Regions from separate parts of the Pseudomonas sp. NY11955 genome, predicted to be linked through region 3. Evidence: riboswitches for the same ligand, from Rfam matches in the RefSeq annotation. Region 3 holds a riboswitch; each other region holds the start of a gene.
What was found. Region 3 has a riboswitch for cobalamin ahead of ACNFBR_RS09445 (ABC transporter substrate-binding protein). Riboswitches for the same ligand answer to the same signal wherever they lie in the genome.

Region 1 (7,731 bases), on a different contig from region 3:
CGCCCGGCTGCAGGCTGGCAGCGTAGTTGCCACCCACCTTGGCTGCGCCGGTGCCTTGCGGGGCAGCGCGGTCGAAGCTGGAAATCTGGAAGTTGTGCGGTTTCATGCCGCCTTTGAAGTACGAGCCAACCGGGATGGCGAACACCGAGAAGATGAACTCGGGGGCGGTGCGCACGCCAATGTTGTCGCCGGTGCCGATCACGAACGGGCGCAGGTACAGGGCACCTTTGCCGTGCGGTGGCACGAACTTTTCGTTGGCCTTGACCACTTGCTTGCACGCTTCGATGAACACATCGGTCGGCACGTGCGGCATCAGCAGGCGGGCGCAGCTGCGCTGCATGCGGGCGGCGTTCTGGTCTGGGCGGAACAGGTTGATCGAGCCGTCCTTGCAGCGGTAGGCCTTGAGGCCTTCGAAGCACTGCTGGCCGTAGTGCAGCGCCGTGGAGCCTTCACTGATGTGCAGTACGTTGTCTTCGGTCAGGGTGCCTTTGTCCCACTCGCCATTGCGCCATACGGACAGGTAGCGTTTGTCGGTCTTGATGTAGTCGAAACCCAGCTTGTCCCAATTAATGCTTTCGTTGCTCATGACACCCTCATTGTCTTGCAAGTGCCCGATCTCTCGGGCTGCTGTTATATGCGCACCATGCCACCTTAATACATCCTTGGCGGATCGGGAACGGCCAGTCACGAATTGATAGCCTGCGATGCATTTTTCGCGGCCCACTGGCGCTGTAGGAGCAGCCTTGTGCTGCGAAGAGGCCGGGACTGGCGACACAACCTTGCACGGTGTAAACAGCGGCCTGCCCTCAGCGTTGCGTCTGCAAGCGCTTGGCCCAGTCTCCGGCGTGGCTCTGCGCGCAGGCTTCTTCACTGTCAAACCGCACATGCCAGGCCGGATGGTCCAGCTTTATGCCGGCTTGCTCCAGCGCCTGGCGGGTCAGCGCCAGCATGCGCGCTTTCGCTTCGCTCGCCACGGCAGCGGCTTTATCGGCCTCTTGCTCAAATACCCAGGTAATACGCAGGCTGCCCGGAAAGTCCTCGGGGTCGTGGCGATGGGTAAGCCAGCTGAAGCCGACGATCTGCGCCTTGGCGGTTTCGCAGGCATCGGTCAGGCACGCCACCAGCTCCCGCTCAAGGCGGGCCATTTCGCGTTTGCCCAGCGTCTTCACGGGTTGGCCTCGTCATCGATCTGCTGGCAAAAGCGCAGGCGGTTGCCGAACGGGTCCCACACCTGCATCTGCAGGCCCCAGTCCAGGCGCTCGGCCTCGGGCCGGGCGTAACCGTACTGTTTATCCTGCAGCTCGCGCTCCAGCGCGCGCAGGTCGTCGATGCGGGCGAACACGGTTGAACCGGGGCATGCATCGCCATGGTGCTCGGATAGGTGCAGGATCAGGCCATCGCGGTGAATCTGCATGTACAACGGCAAGTCCGGGCTGAAGCGGTGCGACCAATCCAGGGTAAAACCTAGAAAATCGACGTAGAACTCCTTGGCCTTGTCGACCGAGAAAATGCGCAGTACGGGTATGGCGGGGGCGAGGGGCATGGGGCGTCCTTGACCGTGGGTGAAGCCGCCACTGTAACGCAGTTGCGCCCAGCGTTGTCGACCGGCGCCGCCGCAATGGTTGACCACCCGCCAGCCACTGCGTAGCCTTGCCACTTCGAGGTTCTTCGGCCAGGCCGAAGCTAAGATGGGAACGCGGTACAAGCCGCGGCTGCCCCCGCAACTGTAAGCACCGACAACGGATCGACATTGCCACTGCGCCAGCGCGCGGGAAGGCGTCATCCCGCCAGCCCGCTGTTCAACTGAACGGGGCAATGGAACGGTGCGAGCCAGGAGACCTGCCTCGTCACGTTTTCGACTTTCAACCGGGCGGGGTGATCCGGTGGCGAACAAGCCCGGCCAACCTGGCCCGCGGCTGTCGTCCTGCATGCCCGCGCCACACTGCCAAGGGCAATGCGACATGAAAACACTGGCCAAGCTCCCCGTCACCATCGTCACCGGCTTCCTCGGCTCGGGCAAGACCACCTTGCTGCGCCACATGCTCGACAACGCCCAGGGCCGTCGCATCGCGGTCATCGTCAACGAATTCGGCGAGCTGGGGATCGATGGCGAAATCCTCAAGCAGTGCAGCATCGGGTGCACCGAGGAAGAAGCCAGCGGCCGCGTCTACGAGCTGGCCAACGGCTGCCTGTGCTGCACCGTGCAGGAAGAATTCTTCCCGGTAATGCGCGAACTGGTGGCTCGCCGTGGCGACCTCGACCACATCCTCATCGAAACCAGCGGTCTGGCCCTGCCCAAGCCGCTGGTGCAGGCCTTCCAATGGCCGGAAATCCGCAATGCCTGCACCGTCGATGCGGTCATCACCGTGGTCGACAGCCCAGCTGTGGCCGCTGGCACCTTCGCCGCCTACCCGGACCAGGTCGATGCCCAGCGCAAGCTCGACCCCAACCTGGACCATGAATCGCCACTGCACGAGCTGTTCGCCGACCAGTTGGCCAGCGCCGACCTGGTGGTACTGAACAAGGCCGACCTGATCGATGCCGAAGGCCTGGCCAAGGTGCGGGCGGAAGTGGCCGAAGAACTGCCGCCGGCGGTGAAAGTGATCGAGGCCAGCAGCGGCAAGCTGCCACTGGAGGTGCTGCTGGGCGTGGGGGCAGAGTCCGAGGCGCACATCGATGGCCGACGTACCCACCACGATTCGCACCACGACGGCGACGAGCATGACGACCATGACCACGACGCCTTCGATTCCATCTCCATCGACCTGCCCGAAGCCGACGAGAGCCTGCTGCTCGACGCACTGACCCAACTGGTGGTGGAGTTCGGCATCCTGCGCGCCAAAGGCTTCGCCGCCATCCCGGGCAAGCCGATGCGCCTGCTGGTGCAAGGCGTGGGTACCCGTTTCGACAAACACTTCGACCGTGCCTGGCGCGCCGACGAGCCACGCATCACCCGCTTGGTGCTGATCGGACAGGACCTCGACGCTACTCAACTGGAAGCGCGCCTGCGCCAGGCCCTGGGCGCCTGACCCATGCACCTGCTGCGGACCCAGCCCGGCGGCTTCGTGCCGGATGACAGCATTGCCGACCTTGGCCAGACACCCGCCGAGCTGGTGATTCTCTGCAGCGGCGATTCGCACCTGGCATTGCTCGCCGATACCGCCGAGCACTTGCCCGAAGACTTCCCCAGCCTGCGCCTGGCCAACCCCATGCAGGTGCAGAACCATGCCTCGGTCGACTTGTACGTCGACCAGGTGCTGCGCCACGCCAAGGTCATTCTGGTGTCGCTGCACGGTGGCGTTGGTTACTGGCGCTATGGCGTGGAGCAATTGGTCGAGCTGGCCGCCCGAGGCGTGCAGCTGATCCTGGTACCGGGCGACGACCGCCCGGACCCGGAATTGACCGGCCTGGGCAATGTCACAGGCGAGCAGGCCGAGCGCCTCTGGCATTATCTGCGCCAGGGCGGCAAGGCCAACGCCCGCAACCTGTTCAACTGCCTGGCCAGCCAGTGGCTAGGCCGCGACTACACCTGGGACGAGCCGCAGCCGTTGCCGCGCACGGCGGTCTATCACCCGGCCAAGGGCAGTGCGGAGCTGGAAGACTGGTACCCGCACTGGCACCCCGAGCACCCGGTGGCGCCGCTGCTGTTCTACCGCTCGCACTTGCAGGCGGCCAATACCGCGTTCATCGACGTGTTCTGTCAGCGCCTGCGGGCTGCCGGGCTGAACCCGCTGCCGATTGCCGTTGCCAGCCTGAAGGAAAGCGCCTGCCTGGAACAGGTCGAAGCCTGGCTGGACGAGGTTGGCGCCGAAGTGCTGGTCAATACCACCGGCTTTGCCCTGTCCAGCCCCGAACGCCCCAACCTGCGCCCGTTGCGCCGCGACATCCCGGTGCTGCAGGCCATTTGCGCGCAAGACAACCAGCCCGGCTGGGAAGCCAGCGAGCAGGGCCTGGGCGCGCGTGACCTGGCCATGCACATTGCCCTGCCTGAGCTGGACGGGCGCATCATCACCCGCCCGGTCAGTTTCAAGGACATGGCCTGGCGCAGCGAGCGCAGCCAGTCCGACGTGGTGTGTTACCGCGCTCACCCCGAGCGCATGGACTTCGTCGCCGAGCTGGCCCGCCGCTGGGTCGAGCTGGCGCGTCTGCCCAATGCCCAGAAGCGTGTTGCCCTGGTGCTGGCCAACTACCCGACCCGGGATGGCCGCATTGGCAACGGCGTTGGCCTGGACACTCCCGCTGCAGCGTTGAACATTCTCAAGGCATTGCAGGCCGAAGGCTATCCGCTGGCCGACCTGCCGGGCAGCGGCACGCAACTGATCCATCAGTTGCTCGGCGGCGTGACCAACGACCTCGACCACCTCGACCTGCGCCCCTGCGCGCAGAGCTTGAGCCTGGCCGACTACCAGGCCGCGTTCGAACGCTTGCCCGAGGCCAACCGCCAGGCCGTGCTGGAACGCTGGGGGCCGCCAGAGCAAGACCCGATGTACCGCGGTGGCCGGCTGATGGTCGCCGGCCTGCGCTTTGGCCTGACGTTCGTTGGCATCCAGCCGGCGCGGGGCTACCAGGTGGACCCGAGCGCGGTCTACCACGACCCAGACCTGGTGCCGCCGCACGGTTACCTGGCGTTTCACTTCTGGCTGCGTCATGCCTTTGCCGCCGACGCGGTGATCCACGTTGGCAAGCACGGTAACCTGGAATGGCTGCCCGGCAAGGGCGTTGGCCTGTCGGCGCAGTGCTGGCCAGACGCCTTGCTTGGCCCGTTGCCGAACATCTACCCATTCATCGTCAATGACCCGGGCGAGGGCGCCCAGGCCAAGCGCCGTACCCAGGCGGTGATCATCGACCACCTGATGCCGCCGCTGACCCGTGCCGAAACCTATGGCCCGCTGCGCCACCTGGAGCAACTGGCTGACGAGTTCTATGAAGCGCAGATGCTCGACCCGCGACGTGCTCGCGAGTTGCAGCGCGACATCCTGGAGCTGGTCAAGGCCAACCACATCGACCGCGAGCTGCAGCTCGAAGGCCAACTGGACGATGCCGCTATCTGGCTGCCGCGCCTGGACACCTACTTGTGCGACCTGAAGGAGTCACAGATTCGCGATGGCCTGCATGTGTTTGGCCAGTCGCCAGAAGGGCGGCTGCGCCTGGATACGCTGCTGGCGCTGTTGCGGGTTGAACGTGGCGACGGTCGCGGCGGCAATGCCAGCCTGCTGCGGGCCCTGGCCAAAGCCCTGGTGCCAGGTTTCGACCCGCTCGATTGCGAGCTTGGGCAGGCCTGGCAGGGCGCACGCCCTGAGCAACTGCTGGCCATGAGCGGTGAACCCTGGCGTACCTGCGGGGATACCCGCGAGCGCTTGGAGCTGCTGGCGCTGCAACTGATCGGCCAGGCGCTGGACGGCAGCGCACAGTTGCCCGCCCAGAGCGAGTGGCAGCCGGTGCACGACGTGGTGCAGGCCTTGTGCGAAAGGGTTGCTCCCAGCCTGGATGCCTGTGGCAGCGCCGAAATGAATGGCTTGCTGGCGGCGCTGGCGGGGCGTTTCGTGCCCGCCGGCCCCAGCGGCGCACCCAGCCGTGGGCGCCTCGATGTGCTGCCCACCGGACGCAACTTCTATACCGTGGACGTGCGCAACCTGCCCACCACCACGGCCTGGCGCCTGGGTTTCGCCTCGGCCAGCCTGATCCTCGAACGCCACCTGCAGGACCACGGCGATCACCTGCGCCAGCTCGGCCTGTCGGTATGGGGCACGGCGACCATGCGCACCGGCGGCGACGACATCGCCCAGGCCATGGCGCTGATGGGCGTACGCCCGGTGTGGGCCACCGGCAGCCAGCGCGTGGACGACTTCGAGATCCTGCCGCTGAGCCTGCTCGACCGCCCGCGTGTGGATGTGACCCTGCGTGTTTCCGGCTTCTTCCGCGATGCCTTTGGTAACCTGATCCGCCTGTTCGATGCCGCCGTGCAAGCAGTGGCCGCGCTGGACGAACCCGACGACCTCAACCCCCTGGCTGCCCGCGTGCGCAGCGAACGGGCTGCGCTGCAGGCGCAGGGCATGGACGCCGAGCAGGCCGCCCGGCAGGCCGGCTGGCGAGTGTTTGGTGCCAAACCCGGCGCTTACGGTGCCGGGGTGCAGAACGCCATCGATGGGCGCCTGTGGCACAGCCGTGACGACCTGGCCGAGGTTTACCTCAATCACGGTGGCTACGCCTACGGCGCCAGCGACGACGGCACCCCGGCCCGGGCGCAATTCGCCCAGCGCCTGGCCCGGGTGCAGGCGGTGCTGCAAAACCAGGACAACCACGAGCACGACCTGCTCGACTCCAACGATTACTACCAGTTCCAGGGCGGCATGCTGGCGGCGTCGGAAACCTTGTCCGGGGTGGCTGTGGCCAGCTACCACGGCGACCACAGCCAGGCCGACCGGCCGCGCATCCGTACCCTCAAAGAAGAGCTGAACCGGGTGATCCGTGCCCGTGCGCTCAACCCGAAATGGATCGACGGGGTCAAGCGTCACGGCTACAAGGGCGCGTTCGAAATGGCGGCGACAGTCGACAACCTGTTCGCCTTCGATGCCACCACGCACCTGATCGACGACCATCATTACCAGGGGCTGGCCGATGCCTACGTGCTCGACCCGGCGACCCGCGATTTCATCCGCGAGCACAACCCCGAGGCCTTGCGCGACCTCACCGAGCGCCTGTTGGAGGCCCAGCAGCGCGGCTTGTGGCAGGCGCCGGGCGACTATCGCGAAGCCCTCGAGGAACAATTGCTCGACGGCGAGGAACAGGCTTGAAATGAGTGAACCCGTACAATTTCCGCTGGCGGCGGTGGTCGCTGCCGACGACCTGAAACTGGCGCTGTGCCTGACCGCCATCGACCCCAGGATCGGCGGCGTGCTGATCGAAGGGCCGCGTGGCATGGCCAAGAGCACCCTGGCCCGTGGCCTGGCCGACCTGCTTGGCGAAGGCCCCTTCGTGACCTTGCCCTTGGGTGCCAGTGAAGAACGGCTGGTCGGCACCCTCGACCTGGATGCCGCGTTGGGGCAGGGCAAGGCGCAGTTTTCCCCGGGCGTGTTGGCCCAGGCCGACGGCGGTGTGCTGTATGTCGATGAGGTCAACCTGTTGCCCGACACCTTGGTCGACCTGTTGCTCGATGTGGCTGCCAGCGGCACCAACCGCATCGAGCGCGACGGCATCTCGCACCGGCACAGCGCCCGCTTCGTGCTGATTGGCACCATGAACCCGGAAGAGGGCGAGCTGCGCCCACAACTGCTGGACCGTTTTGGCCTGAACGTGGCGCTGGACGGCGTTCCCGAGCCCGAGGCCCGGCAGCAGATCATTCGCCGCCGCCTGGCGTTCGACAGTGACCCTCAGCTGTTCTGTGAACAATGGGCAACGGCCCAGGCGCAACTGCGTGAGCGCTGCCAGGCGGCGCGCCAGGCCTTGGCCGATATTGCCCTGGATGATCAGGCGCTGGCCTGGATTACCGAGCGCTGTTACGCCGCCGGCGTCGACGGCCTGCGCGCCGACCTGGTCTGGCTGCGCGCGGCGCGTGCCCACTGCGCCTGGCGTGGTGGAGCGGCTATTGAAGAAGTGGATGTCGAAGCGGTGGCCGAGTTCGCCTTGCGCCATCGCCGCCGCGCCACGCCCCAGGCCAACCCGCCGTCGGCGCCGCCACAGCGCGACCAGCAGGGCGGCGGCCATCCTGGCGAACAGGGCGGGCAGGGCGAC
Region 2 (7,731 bases), on a different contig from region 3:
GGGCGTTGCTGCAACCAGTGGCGATCGTCTTCGGACAACACCAGTGGGGCGCTGGCGCTGACCGAGCGGGCCAGCAGTTGGCGGGGTTCGCTGCTGGCCTGCAGCGCAGTAGCGTTGGCCAGGCCGATGGCCAGGAGGGCGCTCGCCAGCAGCTGCTTCATGGGCGTCGGTTGCTCAATAGACGCTGTTGCGCTTGGCCAGGTCGACCATTTCAACCAGTGATTCAGTCTTCAGCTTTTCCATGATTCGGCCCCGGTAGGTGCTGATGGTCTTGGCGCTGAGGTTCATGCACGTGCCGATATGCTTGTTGTTTTCGCCGCGCGCCAGGCGCCGCAGTACTTCCATTTCCCGGTTGGAGAGGCTGGCCAGGCGGACCGGCTCGCTTTCCAGCGAATTGCTGTTGACCGACATCTGCGGAAAGGTCGAGTACCCCTTGACCAGGGCCTTGAGGGCAAACAGCAGCGCTTCGTGGTCCTCTTCCTTGGTGACGAAGGCACCGATCCCGGCGTCCAGGCAGCGGCGCACATACAGGTCGGTGGCCTGGCCGGTCAGCACCATGATCTTCGGTACCGGTTCCAGGCACTGCAGGCGTTTGATCACTTCCATGCCGTCCAGGCCAGGCAGGCCGATGTCGAGAATGACCACGTCCGGGCGCAGTCTGCGGGCTTCCTGTGCCACTTCACTGCCATCGCCGACTTCGCCGACGACATGGAAGCGCTCACGCTCGAGCAGTAGTCGCAAGGACAGCCGGACGATGGGGTGGTCGTCGACGATCAGCACGGTTGTCATGTGGAAAACTCCTGTAGGGATGTGGTCCGCTTCCTGGATCACACAGGAATACGTTTACAAGTGGTGTTATCGGAAGCGCTGCACGATACGACCATTCCCGAAGTTTGGTAATGCCGAGTATAGAGGTGTTGAAAGTCCTCGTAGTTGTTGTTGAAAAGTCCTACACAAAACGGAAAAGACATCACCGCTCGCAAAGCGGTGATGTCAGGGTTTTGCCATGGCTCAGGTGCAGGCTGCGTGCGGTTTTTTTACGCGCAGGGTCGAGGCGGGGTTGTTGGCCAATGCCTGGCCCACCCGGGTCGGGCGGGCCACCAACTGGCCGGTGCAGTTTGGGCAACGGCCTTGAAAGCGGGTTTCGGCACAGCTACGGCAGAACGTGCATTCAAAGGAGCAGATCAGAACATCGGGGCTGTCACCCGGCAGGTCGGTATCACAGCACTCGCAGTTGGGGCGTAGTTCCAGCATGGGCATGGCTCCTGTTCGCAGGCGGGAACTGGGAGTCTGCAATGCTCCGTGCAAGGCTGGCAATGCTCAGTTGCCGGGGCGATACAGGTGGGCATGCCCGGCACGGTACAAGGCCGATTCGGCGAACGGCGCATCGCCCAGCACATGCCCTACCAGTATCAGGGCCGTGCGCCGGAAGTCCTTGGTTGCCACGCGTTCAACAATATCGCCGAGATTGCCGCGCACCCAGTCCTGGTCTGGCCAGGTGGCGCGATGCACAACCGCTACCGGGCAGAGCGCGCCGTAGTGCGGCAGCAGTTCATCGACAATCCGCGACAGGTGTTTGACCCCCAGGTGAATCGCCAGGGTACTGCCATGGCGCGCCAGATCGCTCAGTTGTTCGCCAGGCGGCATTGGCGAGCTGTCGCCATAGCGGGTAAGGATCACCGTCTGCGCCACGTCCGGCAAGGTCAGTTCGCAGCCAAGCAGGGCAGCGCTGGCTGCCGTGGCGGTGACTCCAGGGATGATCTGGTAATCGATACCCAGCGCCTGCAGGTGGCGGATCTGCTCGCCGATGGCACCGTACAGGCTAGGGTCGCCGCTATGCACCCGGGCTACGTCCAGGCCTTGCTCGTGCGCGCGTTGCATGGCCGCGACAATCTGTTCCAGATGCAGTTCGGCGCTGTTGATCACGGTCTCGGCCTGGTGACCTTCGAGCACGGCTGCGGGCACCAGCGAGCCGGCATAAATGATCACCGGGCATTGGCGAATCAGCCGTTGGCCCTTGACCGTGATCAGGTCCGGGTCGCCGGGGCCGGCGCCGATGAAGTAGACGGTCATGGATAGTCCTTGCAAGAATTTGGGGGTGAAGCGCTCAGCAGGCCAGGGCGAGTGTCGCCTGGCCCAGAACCTGGCGGGCCAGCAGCAATCGGGCCCTGCCAAGCTGCTGGCTGGCCAAGGCCAACGCCGCGCTCTCGGCTACACCCCAGCAGCCGCTGTGGGCATGGGCTGCGGCGGAACGGTGGCTGAGCATGGGTTCGTATGGTTGCAGTTGCGCGCTATGGTACAGCACCAAGGGTAAACCGAGGCGTTCGGCCAACTGCAGCAAACCGGGTTCGTCGGCCTTCAGGCTGATGCTGGCAATGCCGCGCAGATCTGCCAATGCCAGGCCCTGGGTGTCCAGGGCCTGGCTCAGCAAGTTTTGCAGGGTGTCCGCCGAGCAACCTCGGCGGCAGCCAAAGCCGGCGTAGAAGCCCGGCATCAGGCCTGGCTGGAACGGCGGAACAGCCATGCGCTGAGCAGGCCCAAGGCCAGCCAGAAGGCGGCGTTGGTGAGCCAGGAGGCTACTTTGAACTGGGTTTCCAGCGCTTCAGGGGCCAGGCTTTCGTGCACCTCGGGTTGCGGTGCGCCGATCACATGGGGAATCACCAGCAGTGCCGCGCCAAGCACCTTCAGCAGCCAGTGGCGGGCGAACACCAACAACGCCAGGCCCAGCGCAGTGGCGCTGGCGGTGCCAATCCACCAGGTTTGACGTTGACCCAGGTCGGCAGCCGCAGTGCCTGGCAGCTCTGGTGGCAGGCCAAGGGTTGGGGCCAGGCAGAACACGGCGAAGCCGGCGAGCCCCCACAGTGCACCCGTGCCGGCGCGCTTCGGCTCGCGCAGGCTGTACAGGGCGGCCAGGATCAGGGCGAAGCCGACCGCGACCACCAGGTTGCCACCGGTGGTGGACAGCACCCGCTGCCAGCCGTCTTCCGGCGACCAGGCTTCGGCACTGTGCTCATGGGCGGCCACTTCGCCACCATGCTCGTGATGTGCGGCGGGGGCCGAGGACTCGTAGGTTTCCGCTTCAAGAATCAGCGGAGCGACCCAAAAGCTTTGCAGCAGGGTCAGCAACAGGGCCGCAAGCAGCCCGCTGAAGCCCGCGGTACGGGCGATGCGCGTGATCATCAGGGGTACTCAGTGGCAGGGGAAGGCGGCGCTGTGGCGGGTGTCGTGGGCGGCGTTGTGCACGGCCTCGATGTGCGAGAAGCCGGCAAAGTACACCAGGCACAGGCCCAGCAGGCTGGCGCCGACGGCGATGACCAGGCGCTGGCTGAGGGTAACGGGGGTGGCAAGGCTGTGTTGTTTGGCGCTGGTGATGGGCATGACGCGTTCCTCTGCTTTTTTGTGGGCAACGGGCGAGCGCGGCAGCCCCGGGCGAGGTGGCCCAGGGGAATGCAACAGCGCCCGCCCACCGCGGGGTGTTCATGAACGCCAGGCCGGTCTCCGGGCTTGCGAGGAAGAGCAGGGCTCCTGGAACACGTCACCTTCCCATGCCGCAGTTACCAGGCACAGTGGTACAGACGCTTCACTCGCTTACCGTTGCGGGGGCAGCACCGGCATTGTCCGGCCCTGTTGGAGGGCCTGCGACGCACCGGTTTCCCGTTTCACCCCGTGAGGGGCACCTGAACGCGAGGCATAAGAAGAGCATGGGGCGGGCTTGGCGTCAATGCCGCACTTGACCTGGGAGGGCAGTGCAGCGAGTAGAGCGCTAGGCCGTGCGCGCGTTGCGCCCAGCCTCGTGCCGTTCAACCAGCGCACGAATCCGCGGGATCAGGTCCTGCCCGTACTCCACCGCATCACGTAGCTGGTCAAAGCCGCGGAACAGGAAGGTGGTTACCCCCAGTTCGTAGTACGCCAGCGCCGCCTCGGCCACCTGGTCCGCAGTGCCCACCAGCGAGGTGGAGTTACCTGCACCACCGCCTAGCGCGGCAATCTCGGTCCACAGCCGGGTGTCGTGCACCTTGCGCTGGCTGGCCAGCTGCACCAGGCGTTCGGAGCCGGCGTTGCTCTTGCCGAAGTTCTTCTCGCGGCGATTGCCCTGATGGATGCCGATGCGCGCCTGGGCATCGGCCAGGATGCGCTCGGCACGGGCCCAGGCCTCGGCCTCGGTAGCCCCCAGAATCGGCCGCAACGACAGGCTGAAGCGAATATGCTTTTCGCGCCCGTAGCGGGCGGCGGCCTTGCGCACCTTGGTGATGCGCTCGCCTACCTGCTCCAGCGGTTCGCCCCACATCATGTAGACATCGGCGTGCTTGGCGGCCACTTCGACCGCCGCGTCAGAGGCGCCGGAGAAGTAGATCGGCAGGTGCTGCACGGGCTTGACCAGGGTCAGATTGTCTTCGACGCGGTAGTGCGTGCCCTGGTGGTCGAACGGTTCATGGCGCGTCCAGGTGTCGCGCAGGACCTGCAGGTATTCGTCGGTACGGGCATAGCGGGCATCCTTGTCGAGGAAGTCGCCATCGCGCTGCAGGTCGCCGCTGTCGCCGCCGGTGATGACATTGATCGAAGCGCGGCCACGGCTCAGTTGGTCGAGGGTGGCAAACTGGCGGGCGGCGAAAGTCGGGGCCTGAAAACCGGGACGGTGGGCTACCAGCAGGCCGATGCGCTCGGTAAGGGCGGCCACATAGCTGGCCAGGATCAGCGAGTCCGGTGCGCTGGTGTTGACCGCCAGCAAGGCCTTGTCGAAGCCACCGTATTCCTGGGCCTGGGAAAAGGCTTTGATGAACTCCAGGTCCACCAGCGGGCCACGTGGGGCCTGAGATTCGCTGCTTTCCTGCGGGCCGATGAGGCCGATGAATTCGAGGCTCATGGGTGAAGCTCCTGTGCTGTTGAGTGGGCGATTCGGGCCGCGCAGGCGGCGAGATAAGCGGCCTTGCAGGGCGGTGGTAGAGGGCCTGCGCCTGGCTCTGGGGCGCTTGGCGGTGAGCGCGGGGTTGCCCGCGAAAAGGTTGACTCAGGCCCCTGTAACGCTGTCAGTCCTGGTAATCCAGCCCCTCCCGATCCAACTGGCGGATCAGTGCATCCCAGTGCCGCTGGATGCCTTCCCCCAACCCATCGGAAAACCGCTTCGACTGCTCATGCACCTTGGCAATTGCCGCCGGCGCCGCATGCAGTAGCTGGTCATTGCCCCCGGCCTGCGCCGCCACCTGGATGTTGCAGGCGCGCTCCAGCCCGTGCAGCTCGCGGAAGGCATGCTCGACGCTGATGCCGCCGGTCAACAGGCCATGGTTGCGCAGGATCAGGATGTTGCTGTCGCCCAGGTTGGCCACCAGCCGCTGCTGCTCATCCAGGTCCAAGGCGACGCCTTCATAGTCGTGGTACACCACGCGGCTGTAGTAGGCCAGGGCGTGCTGCGAAATCGGCAGCAGGCCATCGCGTTGCGCCGACACTGCAGCGCCGTCACGCGTGTGGGTGTGCAGCACGGCCTTGAGGTCGGGCCGCGCACGGTGAATGGCGCTGTGAATCACATAACCGGCCTGGTTGATACCCAGGCCCAGCGGATCATCGATGATCGTGCCGTCTACATCGACCTTGACCAGGTTGGATGCGGTGATTTCGTCGAACAGCAAACCAAAGGCGTTGATCAGGAAATGCTCGTCTGGCCCCGGCACGCGAGCCGAGAAGTGCGTGTAGATGTGGTCGGTCCAGCGGAACAGGGCGGCCAGCCGGTAGGCCGCGGCCAGCTTTACCCGTACCTCCCATTCTTCGGCGCTGACCCGCTGGCGTACGGTGTTTCCCTGGGGGGTGACGACAGACAGTACAGTCATGGTGTTCTCCAAAAATGTGAGGGCTCAGTAGCCGCGTTGGGTGCCAACCTGGCTGTGCAGCACCTGCGCCAGGGCTGCGCGGCCGACCTGGCCGAGTACCACGTCATCCTGGGGAGTGTGGATTCGGCTGCACAGCACATCGCGATAGTGCCGCTCCAACGGATTGCGCCGTGACAGGCCGGGGTTGCCGGCAGCCTCGATGGCCAGCTCGACGGCTTGGATGGCGTTGCCGCTGACCAGGTGTTTGAGCTGCCCGGCGTGGCGCGGGTCGGTCTTGCCGCTGGCGGCCGCGTCCAGCAGGCTCTGGTTGGCGAACAGCAGGGTGTCGATGCGCCCGACCACTTCCTGGAAGCGCGCCAGGCTGGCCAGTGGTGCGCCCAGGTTGGAAGGCGTTCGCTGGTTCAGGAACTGCACCAGCCAGTCACGTGCGGCCTGGGCCACACCGTCGTACAGCGCTGGCAGCAACACCGCCATCCACAGCAGGGCGGTACTGTCGAGCTCGGGGCGTGGCGCACTGGCCGGGCTGACGCTGACGGCATGGTCCAGCGGGATCAGCACCTCGTCGAACCGCACTTCATGGCTGCAGGTGGCGCGCATGCCCAGGTGGTCCCAGTCTTCGACGATACGGATACCCGGGGTGTCCTTGTGCACCAGGAAGCCACCCACCAGTGGGTCCTGGTCGTCGCTGCGGGCCCACACCAGGTACCAGCTCAGGCCATGGCTGCCGGTGGAATAGATTTTGCGCCCAGACAACCGCCAGCCTTCGGCGGTGCGTCGGGCGATGGTCGCTGGCAGGCCACCACGGGTAGGAGTGCCCAGTTCCGGCTCGACGCGAAAGGCGTTGATCAGCGCGCCGTTGGCCACGGCGTCGCGTGCCACTTGCAGGCGCAGGTGCTCAGGCCAGCGGTCTTGGTCCTGCAGGCGCAAGTGCTGCAGGTACTGCATCACCAGGATCAGCGCGGTGGACGGGCAGCCTTTGCCAACGGCGGCGATCACCTGGCGTGCGCAGGCCAGGTCGGCCCCGCCGCCGCCCAAGCTGCGAGGCACGGTCAAGCCCAGCAGGCCGTGGCGGTGCAACAGGTTGAAGTTGTCGGCGGGAAACTGGCCGCTGCGGTCGTAGCGTTCGGCATTGGCGGCCAGGGCCTGGGTGAGTTCGGCAAGCGCGCTGGCGGAAGGGGGGTGACTCATGGGGTATTCATCCCTGAAACACGGTGGGTTTATAAGACCGTATTCGTATGAATGAAGGCTGTAAAAGTCTTTTTGGTTCTATGCTAATTATGAATTGTATTGATTAAGTTGTCGTTTAGTTATGCGTTGTTGGTATTTATTACCTTGTGTAGGAGCGACCTTGTGTCGCGAAAGGGGCGCAAAGCGCCCTGGCTTTATGGGATCACCCGCACAGCTGCTGCCCCGCCACCCGACCAAACAGCTCCACCGGCTCCTGCAAGTTGCCCAGGTAGCGCGGATGGAACAGCCACAAATCCACTTGCGGCTTGAAGTCCGTCACGTTGATCACATCAAGCGCATCCCGATGGCGGCTGTTCTGCAACAATGGCTCCGGCACCAGGCCAAGCCCCTGTCCATTGGCCACCAGCCCCAGCTGCAGCTCGGTGCCAAAGGTCTCCAGATTGATCGACAGGCTCAGCCCTTGTTCGCTCAGGGCACGCTGCAGGCCGGCGCGAAAGCCGCAGCCATCGGGGTTGAGTACCCAGCCCCGGGTGTAGCAGTCCTTGAGCTTGAGGTTGCGCTTGCCGGCACTGCCCTTGGCTGCCACTACCCGCAGCGGCATGCGTGCGATCGACTGGCTGGCGATGCCCTCGGGGAAGATCTTGCCCGGTGGGAACAGCGCGGCGGCGGCGTCGAGTTCGCCATTTTCCATGCGGGCGATCAGGCTGCTGCCCCAGCCGCT
Region 3 (7,731 bases):
GACAACGGCCACTCCACCGCCAGCCGTATCTGGTCACCATCCAGCTCCGCCTGCGCCGTGTTTCCCCGGTGCTCGTTGTGCCTCACCGAGAACGTCGTCCCCTTGGCTTTGCCACTCTGAACCACATACCGCGCTTCCAGGTCGCGCTCCCAATGCTTGCCACCCTTGCCATACCCCAGGTAGGCATATCCGCCATTGGGGTCCACATGTGTGCCATCGATATCGAAGCCTCGCACATACAACGCCGTCAGGTTCAACCCCGGCACGCCGTAGGCGCCCATGTCCAGGTCGTAGCGTGCCTGCCATGACTTTTCGTTCGGTGCGTTGAAGTCCGACATCTGCACCGCGTTGGTGATGAAAATCGCGCCGCGCGTTACGTAGTCGAAGGGCGTGTTGCCGTCCACTTGCTGCCAGCCCAGGCTGAAACCGTGTGGGCCCTGGTTGTAACGCGAGAGCAGGCTCCAGGTGGTGGTGTCGATACGCCCGGACAGCGCTTTGCCGGTGTCGGTGGTGCGATACAGGTTGAGGTCCAGGCTGACGCTGCGGCGGGCATCCAGGGCGTGGCTGAAGGTGCTGCCCAGGTAGTGCTGGTTCCAGCTGTCCTCGTAACGTGAGGTGTACAGGCTGGCGCTGAAGGCGGTGCCGGGGTTCCACACCACACCGGCCAGGTCGAAGCGGTTGCCCTGGCGGCCGTTGGAGTAGTTCACCACGAAGCCTTGGTCGTGGCTGGAGGCGTTGCGGTCGGTGCTTTCGTTGAAGTGCCCGGCGACCAGCTTGAGGTTGTCGAGTTCATTGCTGGTGAGAAAGAAACCCGTGGCGGTCTCGGGCAGCAGGCGGCTGTCGGAGGAGCTGAACACTGGGGTCTTGACCCGTTGCTCACCGTAAGACAACACGGTATCGGACACGCGCAGTTTCAGTGCCGCACCGGCGCGGCTGTACTGGTTTTCAGGATGCCCGTCGTTATCGACCCCGAGCAAGCGCGCCTTGCCCGCTCGCCCGCCGCCACTGTCGAGTTGCACGCCCAGGTAGGCATGGGCATCGACCCCGACACCGATCAGGCCTTGGGTGAAGCCGGACTGGAAGGTACCCATCAAACCATAGGCCCATTCCTCGGCCTTGCCATTACGTTCGTTGCGCGGTTTGTAGGCATTGCGCGCTGCACTGTTGCGCCCGCCGTTCTTGTAGTCACGCTGGTCGAAAACGCTGCGGTTGAGCAGGTTCAAGCTGCCATCCTCGACAAAGCCATTGCTTCGCGACTGGGCGGAGTCGGCCAGGGTGAAAGGAGCCAGGCCCAGTAGCGACAGTGCCAGCAACAACCGGTTCAGGGCGACAGGGCGCAACGGCATGGGCAGAACTTCCTGGTTCAGGGGGCGCGAAAGCGCAGAATGCGCGCGCCGTCGAAAGGGTCGGTGAGGTAGTGGGCGTGGATGCCAAAGGTGCTCAGCAGGCGTTCGGGGGTGAGCACTTCGTATGGTCTGCCGAGGGCGACCAGGCGGCCCTTGTCGAGTACCGCGACACGGTCGCAGGTGAGCGCCTGGTTGAGGTCATGCAGGGCCACCAGGGTGGTTACCGGCAGGGCCTGCACTTGCTGCAGCAGGCTTAGTTGATGCTGGATATCCAGGTGGTTGGTCGGCTCGTCCAGCAGCAGGATTTGCGGCCGCTGGGCCAGAGCGCGGGCGATGTGCACACGCTGGCGCTCGCCACCGGACAGCGAGCCCCACGGACGCGTACGCAGGTGCAGGGCATCGAGGTCGGCCAACGCCTGCTCGACGATGTCGCGGTCCTGCCGGGAGAACGGCGCCAGGGCCGAGAGCCAGGGCGTGCGGCCCAAGGCAACCGCGTCGAACACACTGATCGCATCGAGGGTATCGGCCTGTTGCTCGACCAGCGCCAAGGCTTGGGCAACACGGCGTCGGGGCATCTGTGCCAGCGCTTCGCCCATGAGCTGTACGCTGCCGCAGGCGGGTTTGCGCAGCCCTGCCAGCAACTTCAGGAGTGAGGATTTGCCCGAGCCGTTAGGGCCGACGATGCCCAGGGTTTCACCGGCGACAACGCTAAGGTCGATATCGCTGAGTACGGTATTGCCGGCCAGTTGTAGGCCCAGCCTTTGACAGCTCAACGGAGGCATGTGTACAGCGGCCATGAGGGTCATGGACGCCCCCGACGGCTGACCAGAATCAGCGCGAAGACTGGCGCGCCGATCAGCGCGGTCACCACGCCCACCGGGATCACCTGGCCGGTGATCAGTGTGCGCGAAAGGATGTCAGCGGCAATCAGGAACAGCGCACCGCCCAGCGCGCTGGCGGGGAGCAAGCGGCTGTGCCCGGGACCGAGCAGCAAACGCAGAGCGTGAGGTATCACCAGCCCGACAAAACCGATGGCGCCGACAATCGACACCATCACCGCCGTGACCAGCGCCGCACAGCTGATCAGCAGCAACTGGGTGCGCCGCACCGGGATGCCCAGCGAGGCTGCCGAATCGGCACCGAAGGTGAAGGCATCCAGTGCGCGGCGATGCCATAGGCACACCAGCAAGCCGAACAGCGCCACCGGCACAGCCAGCCACACCGAAGGCCAGCGCACGCCACTGAGGTTGCCCAGCAGCCAGAACAAGATGCCACGCGCCTGCTCGGCAGTGGCCGACTTGGTGATCAGGAAAGCGGTCAGGGCATTGAACAGCTGCGAGCCGGCGATACCGGCAAGGATCACCTGGGCGTTGTTGTTGCTGGGGCCGGCCGCGCGGGCCAGTACCAGCACCAGGGCAAATGCCGCCCCGGCGCCGATGAACGCCCCGGCGGACATGCTCAGCGCCAGGCTACCCAGGCCCAGCAGGCCGACCAGTACCGCGCCGGTCGAGGCACCGGCAGACAGCCCCAGCAGGTATGGCTCGGCCAGCGGGTTGCGCAACAGCGCCTGGAGTATCACGCCGCAGGTGGCCAGCCCGGCGCCGCAAGCGGCCGCGACCAGGGTGCGGGTCAGGCGGTAGTTCCAGACGATACCGGCGTCGATCGGGTCGACCGGGTAGCCGGCCTGCCACAGGTGGTTGGCCAGCACCTGACCGACCACGCTGGGCGACAGGTTGGTTTCACCGATGGCGATACCGGCCAGCAGGGCGGCCAACAAGGCTGCCAGGGCAACCGCGATGCAGGGTAACAGGCGCATCATCACTGGGCTGCTTTACCGCTGGCAAACGCTGCGGACAGCGTCTGCACGCCGCGGAACAGGCGGATGCCGGCCTGCATGGCGTCGGCGTCGAGAATGATGATGTGGTCGTGCTTCACCGCGTCCATGTTGCGGGTTACCGGGTCGCTGCGCAGGAATTCGAGTTTTTTCTGGTAGTCGTCGGCGGGGAAGCGGCGGCGGTCCATGCGCGCGATGATCAGCCAGGTCGGGTTGGCTTTGGCCAGGGTTTCCCAACCTACGGTTGGCCATTCTTCGCTGGACTCGACCACGTTGCGCACACCGAGGGTGCGCAACATGAAGTCGGCGACGCCTTGGCGGCCGGCCACATAGGGGGCGATGTCGAGGTCGGCGCTGGAAAACCAGAACAGCGCAGAGGTTGTCGACAGGTCCTTGCCGGCCAGTTGCGCCTTGGCACTGTCCAGTCGGCCCTTCAGCTCGGCGTTCAGGGCCGCGCCGCGCGCCTGTACGTCGAAGATCTCAGCCAGCTGGCTGACACTTTTGTAGATGCTGTTCACCTGGAAGGCCTGCAGGCGTGTGCCGTCGGCACCGACCAGGTTGTCCTTGCCTTCACAGTCCGAGGGCAGCAGGTAGGTGGGGATATTCAGCTCGTCGAACTGTTCGCGGGTGCCGACCACGCCCTGGGCGCCGACCGTCCATTCGAGCTGCACCGCCACCAGCTGCGGGCGCTTGCCGACCACTGCCTCGAAGCTGGGTTCGTTGTCGGCCAGGCGCGGCACCTTGGCATTCACCGCCTGGTACTCGGGCAGCACGTTGTTGAACCACAGCGAGGTGCCCGCCAGCTTGTCGCCCAGGCCCAATGCATAAAGCATCTCGGTCCCAGCCTGGCCGATGGTGACGGCGCGCTGCGGTGCCTGGGCGAAGGTCTGCGGCTTGCCGCAGTTGTCGACCGTGAGCGGGTAGTGGGTGGCGGCGGCCTGAGCCAGGCCGGTGAGGCCTAGGCCGGCGAGCAGGGTGGCGAAACGGGGCAGCATGCTGGGCGATCTCCTATCGGACAGTTCGGGTGAGGAACGCGCGGACAGGCATCGCCGAGCCCCTGCTGGTGGCTGAGGCAACACTGATGGCCAATCCCGGACACCCCGCCGGTTGGTGTATGTAGGCCGGCAGGTCTCCTGACTGGTGCGTCACGGCCTGGCTCCGGCCTTCCCGGGTGTTAGGCCCAGTGGCATCGATGGAGCAGGCTCGGCACCTACAGTTGCGGGGGCAGTTCCGTTTGGCCCGTGTTGGCGGGCCTGGGATTCCCTATTAGTTCCGTGGTGGAAACCGGCGGCCCGCATGGTAGACCATCGCGCCGCCGGGTGAAAACGCTTTTCAGAAGTACTTCAGCCAGCGGATGTCGCGGCGCCGCTGCTTTAGCTTGGCGAACCCGCGCACCGGTCGGTACAGCGCAACCGCCAGCAGCACTGCAACCACCCATACCGCTGCAATGCCGTCGAAGCCAAAGTAGTCGCCATGGTTGAGACCCAGCAGCGCTACACAGGCCAGGTACAGCAGCTTCAACACATACAGGTGCAGCAGGTAGAAGAACATGGGGGCTGCACCGAACACCGCCAGGGCACTGATCCAGCGCGGCTGGGAAGCACGCTCGAAGGCCCGCAGCAACAGCAGGCCGCAGCCCAGGGTCAGGGCCAGGAACAGCAGCGACGGTGGGTATTTGGTGATGTTGAAGAAGCTCATCAGGGTTTGCGTGAAGGTAGGGTAGCCGCTCCATGGCGCCTCCCCGTAGCCGTTGAACATGCGCAACACCACAAAACCCAGCAGTGCGAGCAACCCGGCCAGCAGCAGGCGTTGCTGGCGTTGCCCGGCAGCGCTGCCGCGAGCGAACCAGGGGCCCAGGCCGTAGCCCAGGGCGATGACGCCGATCCATGGCAGCACCGGGTACGACGTGCGCAGGCGCAGGTTGTCGGAAAACGCCAGCCAGCCACGGTCATGCAGAATCGCCCAAGGCACATGCAGCGCAGATTCCACACCAAAGTGCAGGCCGTCGAGCAAGTTGTGCCCGGCGACGATGAGGGCGCCCAGGGCGAGCAGCGCGGCGCGTGGCAGCCACACCAGCAGCGACAGGGCAATCATGCTGACACCGATGGCCCAGATCACCTGCAGGTAGATCACGCTGGGCGGCAACTGGAAGGTCCAGGCGAAGTTGACCAGGGTGAACTCCAGCGCCACCAGGAACAACCCGCGCTTGAACAGGAACGCCGAGACGTCGCCTCGGCCCTGATGCTTCTCGCCGTACAGCCAGGCCGACAGGCCGGTCAGCAGGACGAACACTGGCGCGCAAAGGTGGGCGAGGGTGCGGCTGACGAACAGCGATGGCTCTGTGGTGTCGATGGTCATCGGGTCGCTGACCTGGCGGTGCAGGAAGAAGGTCTCGCGAACGTGGTCCAGGAGCATGAACAGGATTACCAGGCCGCGCAGGGCATCGATGCTCTGCAGGCGCTGGGTGATCAAGGTGGGCGTGGCGCTGGCGCTTGTCATGGAGGGTCGCTGATAGGAATGAGTGTCATCTGAAACGTTATCTTATAGCTAATATGTAATAGATTGGTAGAGGTTTTTGTGGCGCCTGTGCTGGCCTTTTCGCAGCGCAAGGCTGCTCCTACAGGCGGGTGATGACTTGTGGGAGCAGCCTTGTGCTGCGAAGAGGTCCACACAGGCAGCTCAGGTCAGAAGGTGTAATCCACCGTCGCAAAATACGAGCGCGGCATCCCCATCAACCACTGCTGCCCACTGAACGCCGACTGCACATACTCGCGATCGAACAGGTTGTTCAACTGCAACCCCAGCCGCACATCCGGCAACACCTGCCAGGCGATATTGGCATCGACCACCGTATAGCCGGGAGCGCTTTGGGCATTGGCGGTGTCGGCATAACGCTCATCCACATAGCGCGCGCCAATGCCGGCTTCCAGCTGCTGGCCGAAACCTTTGCTCAGCCACAGGTTGGCGGTACGCCGTGGCACGTTGGCCGGGCGGTTGCCGGCGCGGTCCTGCGCCACGCCATCGACCATTTCGTCGAAGTCGTCGTACCTGGCGCGTACCAGCGATGCGTTGGCAGACACCTGCCATTGGTGCGCCAGCGCCAGCTCCAGGGTCGCTTCGAGGCCGTCGGAGGTCTGCTGGCCAGCCTGTTGCTTCTCGTGGGTGATCGGGTCATCCACCAGCAGCTTCTTCTTGACGATGTGGTAGGCGGCCAGCGTCCATTCGCCACGGCCTTCCCAGAAGCGCTGCTTGAGGCCCAGCTCGGTCTGCTTCGCTTCGGTCAAGTCATAGTGCATCTGGGTGGGGCTGAGGCTGATGAGGTTGTTGACCCCTTCCTCGCTGGTGGAGTACTGGCCATACAGTGACAGGTCGTCGGTGACCGCGAACACCAGCCCGGCGCGCCAGTTGCCACCCCGCAAACTGCGGTCACTGCGGCTGTCGTTGGTCAGGTTGTCGCGGTCGATATGATTCTGGTCACGGCGCACGCCGGTTACCAGCGACAGCCGGTCGCTCAGCTGCAGGCGGTTTTCGGCGAACAGGGCGAAGGTGTGAGTGGTGGACAAGGTTTGCGGTCGCAGCGGCGAGGCACTGTGGAACCCGCCGGGCTGCGGTTGCCATGGGTCGATGTAGTCACCGCCCACATCGTTGTAGGGTGAATTGCTGTCGACGTTGAAGCGCACCTTGTTGTACTCGGCACCGAGCACGGTCTTGCTGGCCAGGCCGAACAGGGTGTGGTCGAAGGTGAAGGTCTGGCGGTCGCCGAACTGTTCCTGGTTGTGCTTGATCTCCAGGTAGCTGCCGCGCAGCAACTGCTGACGCTCTGCGTCCCAGCTGTAGTCTTCGGCGTTGCGCCAGTGGCGGCGGCTTTTGATGTAGTACAGCTGGTTGCTGGCGCTGAGGTGGTCGTTCAGCGTCCACTCGGTGGTCAGCCGGGTCCACTCGTCGTCATAGCGCTGCACGTCATTCTGTACGTTGTAGTTCTTGTTGCGCAGGCTGCTGCGGTAGTGGCCGTCGATCAGCGGCGTGCCGTAGTAGTTGGCGGGCTGCGCCTCGCCACGGTCGTGGGCGAGGGTGAAGCTGAGGTCGTCAGTGGCATCGAAACGCAGCGCGGCACTCAGGGCCAGGCTGCGTGAATGGGTGCGGTCGACCCAGCCATTGCCATCCTGCTGGTTCAGCGTCAGGCGATAGCTCAGGCGCTCGCTGAGGCTGCCGCCGCTGTCCAGGCCGAGCTGCTGACGGTCCCACGAGCCGTAGCCCAGGCGCAGGTGGTTGCGCACTTCGCCGGCAAACGGTTTTTTCGGGATCACGTTGACGACCGCGCCGGTGGCGCCTTCGCCATGCAGTACCGAAGCCGGGCCGCGAATCACGTCGATACGTTCGACCATCCACGGGTCGACCGGGAACGTTTGGGTGCCGGCACCGGTGTAAAGCCGTGCGCCGTCGAACAGGGTCATCACCGAGCTGTGCCCGGCAAAGCCGCGGGCTGACAAGCCCGTACCGCCATCACCCGGAGAGCCGACGAAGGTGATGCCCGGCGAGCGAGTCACCGCA

Region 1: it holds a riboswitch for cobalamin, as region 3 does, so the genes downstream of both, cobW (cobalamin biosynthesis protein CobW) here and ACNFBR_RS09445 (ABC transporter substrate-binding protein) in region 3, are expected to answer to the same signal.
Region 2: it holds a riboswitch for cobalamin, as region 3 does, so the genes downstream of both, ACNFBR_RS14415 (CbtB domain-containing protein) here and ACNFBR_RS09445 (ABC transporter substrate-binding protein) in region 3, are expected to answer to the same signal.

Annotation. Positions count from the first base shown of each region.
Region 1 is NZ_JBLUPS010000006.1:200,861-208,591, forward strand. Features, by position in the region: gene ACNFBR_RS13835 (branched-chain amino acid aminotransferase) at 1-586, opposite strand, end outside; gene ACNFBR_RS13840 (hypothetical protein) at 807-1,169, opposite strand; gene ACNFBR_RS13845 (glyoxalase superfamily protein) at 1,166-1,543, opposite strand; cobalamin riboswitch at 1,645-1,862, shown strand; gene cobW (cobalamin biosynthesis protein CobW) at 1,962-3,029, shown strand; gene cobN (cobaltochelatase subunit CobN) at 3,033-6,794, shown strand; gene ACNFBR_RS13860 (ATP-binding protein) at 6,796-7,731, shown strand, end outside.
Region 2 is NZ_JBLUPS010000006.1:341,713-349,443, forward strand. Features, by position in the region: gene ACNFBR_RS14385 (transporter substrate-binding domain-containing protein) at 1-161, opposite strand, end outside; gene ACNFBR_RS14390 (response regulator) at 175-789, opposite strand; gene ACNFBR_RS14395 (DUF1272 domain-containing protein) at 1,012-1,254, opposite strand; gene cobM (precorrin-4 C(11)-methyltransferase) at 1,321-2,073, opposite strand; gene ACNFBR_RS14405 (cobalamin biosynthesis protein) at 2,108-2,494, opposite strand; gene ACNFBR_RS14410 (CbtA family protein) at 2,494-3,180, opposite strand; gene ACNFBR_RS14415 (CbtB domain-containing protein) at 3,190-3,378, opposite strand; cobalamin riboswitch at 3,472-3,696, opposite strand; gene ACNFBR_RS14420 (LLM class flavin-dependent oxidoreductase) at 3,764-4,864, opposite strand; gene ACNFBR_RS14425 (class II aldolase/adducin family protein) at 5,028-5,822, opposite strand; gene ACNFBR_RS14430 (acyl-CoA dehydrogenase family protein) at 5,847-7,010, opposite strand; gene ACNFBR_RS14435 (LysR family transcriptional regulator) at 7,213-7,731, opposite strand, start outside.
Region 3 is NZ_JBLUPS010000004.1:179,615-187,345, reverse strand. Features, by position in the region: gene ACNFBR_RS09460 (OprD family porin) at 1-1,325, opposite strand, end outside; gene ACNFBR_RS09455 (ABC transporter ATP-binding protein) at 1,364-2,143, opposite strand; gene ACNFBR_RS09450 (FecCD family ABC transporter permease) at 2,149-3,165, opposite strand; gene ACNFBR_RS09445 (ABC transporter substrate-binding protein) at 3,165-4,175, opposite strand; cobalamin riboswitch at 4,286-4,484, opposite strand; gene ACNFBR_RS09440 (DUF1624 domain-containing protein) at 4,513-5,679, opposite strand; gene ACNFBR_RS09435 (TonB-dependent receptor) at 5,865-7,731, opposite strand, start outside.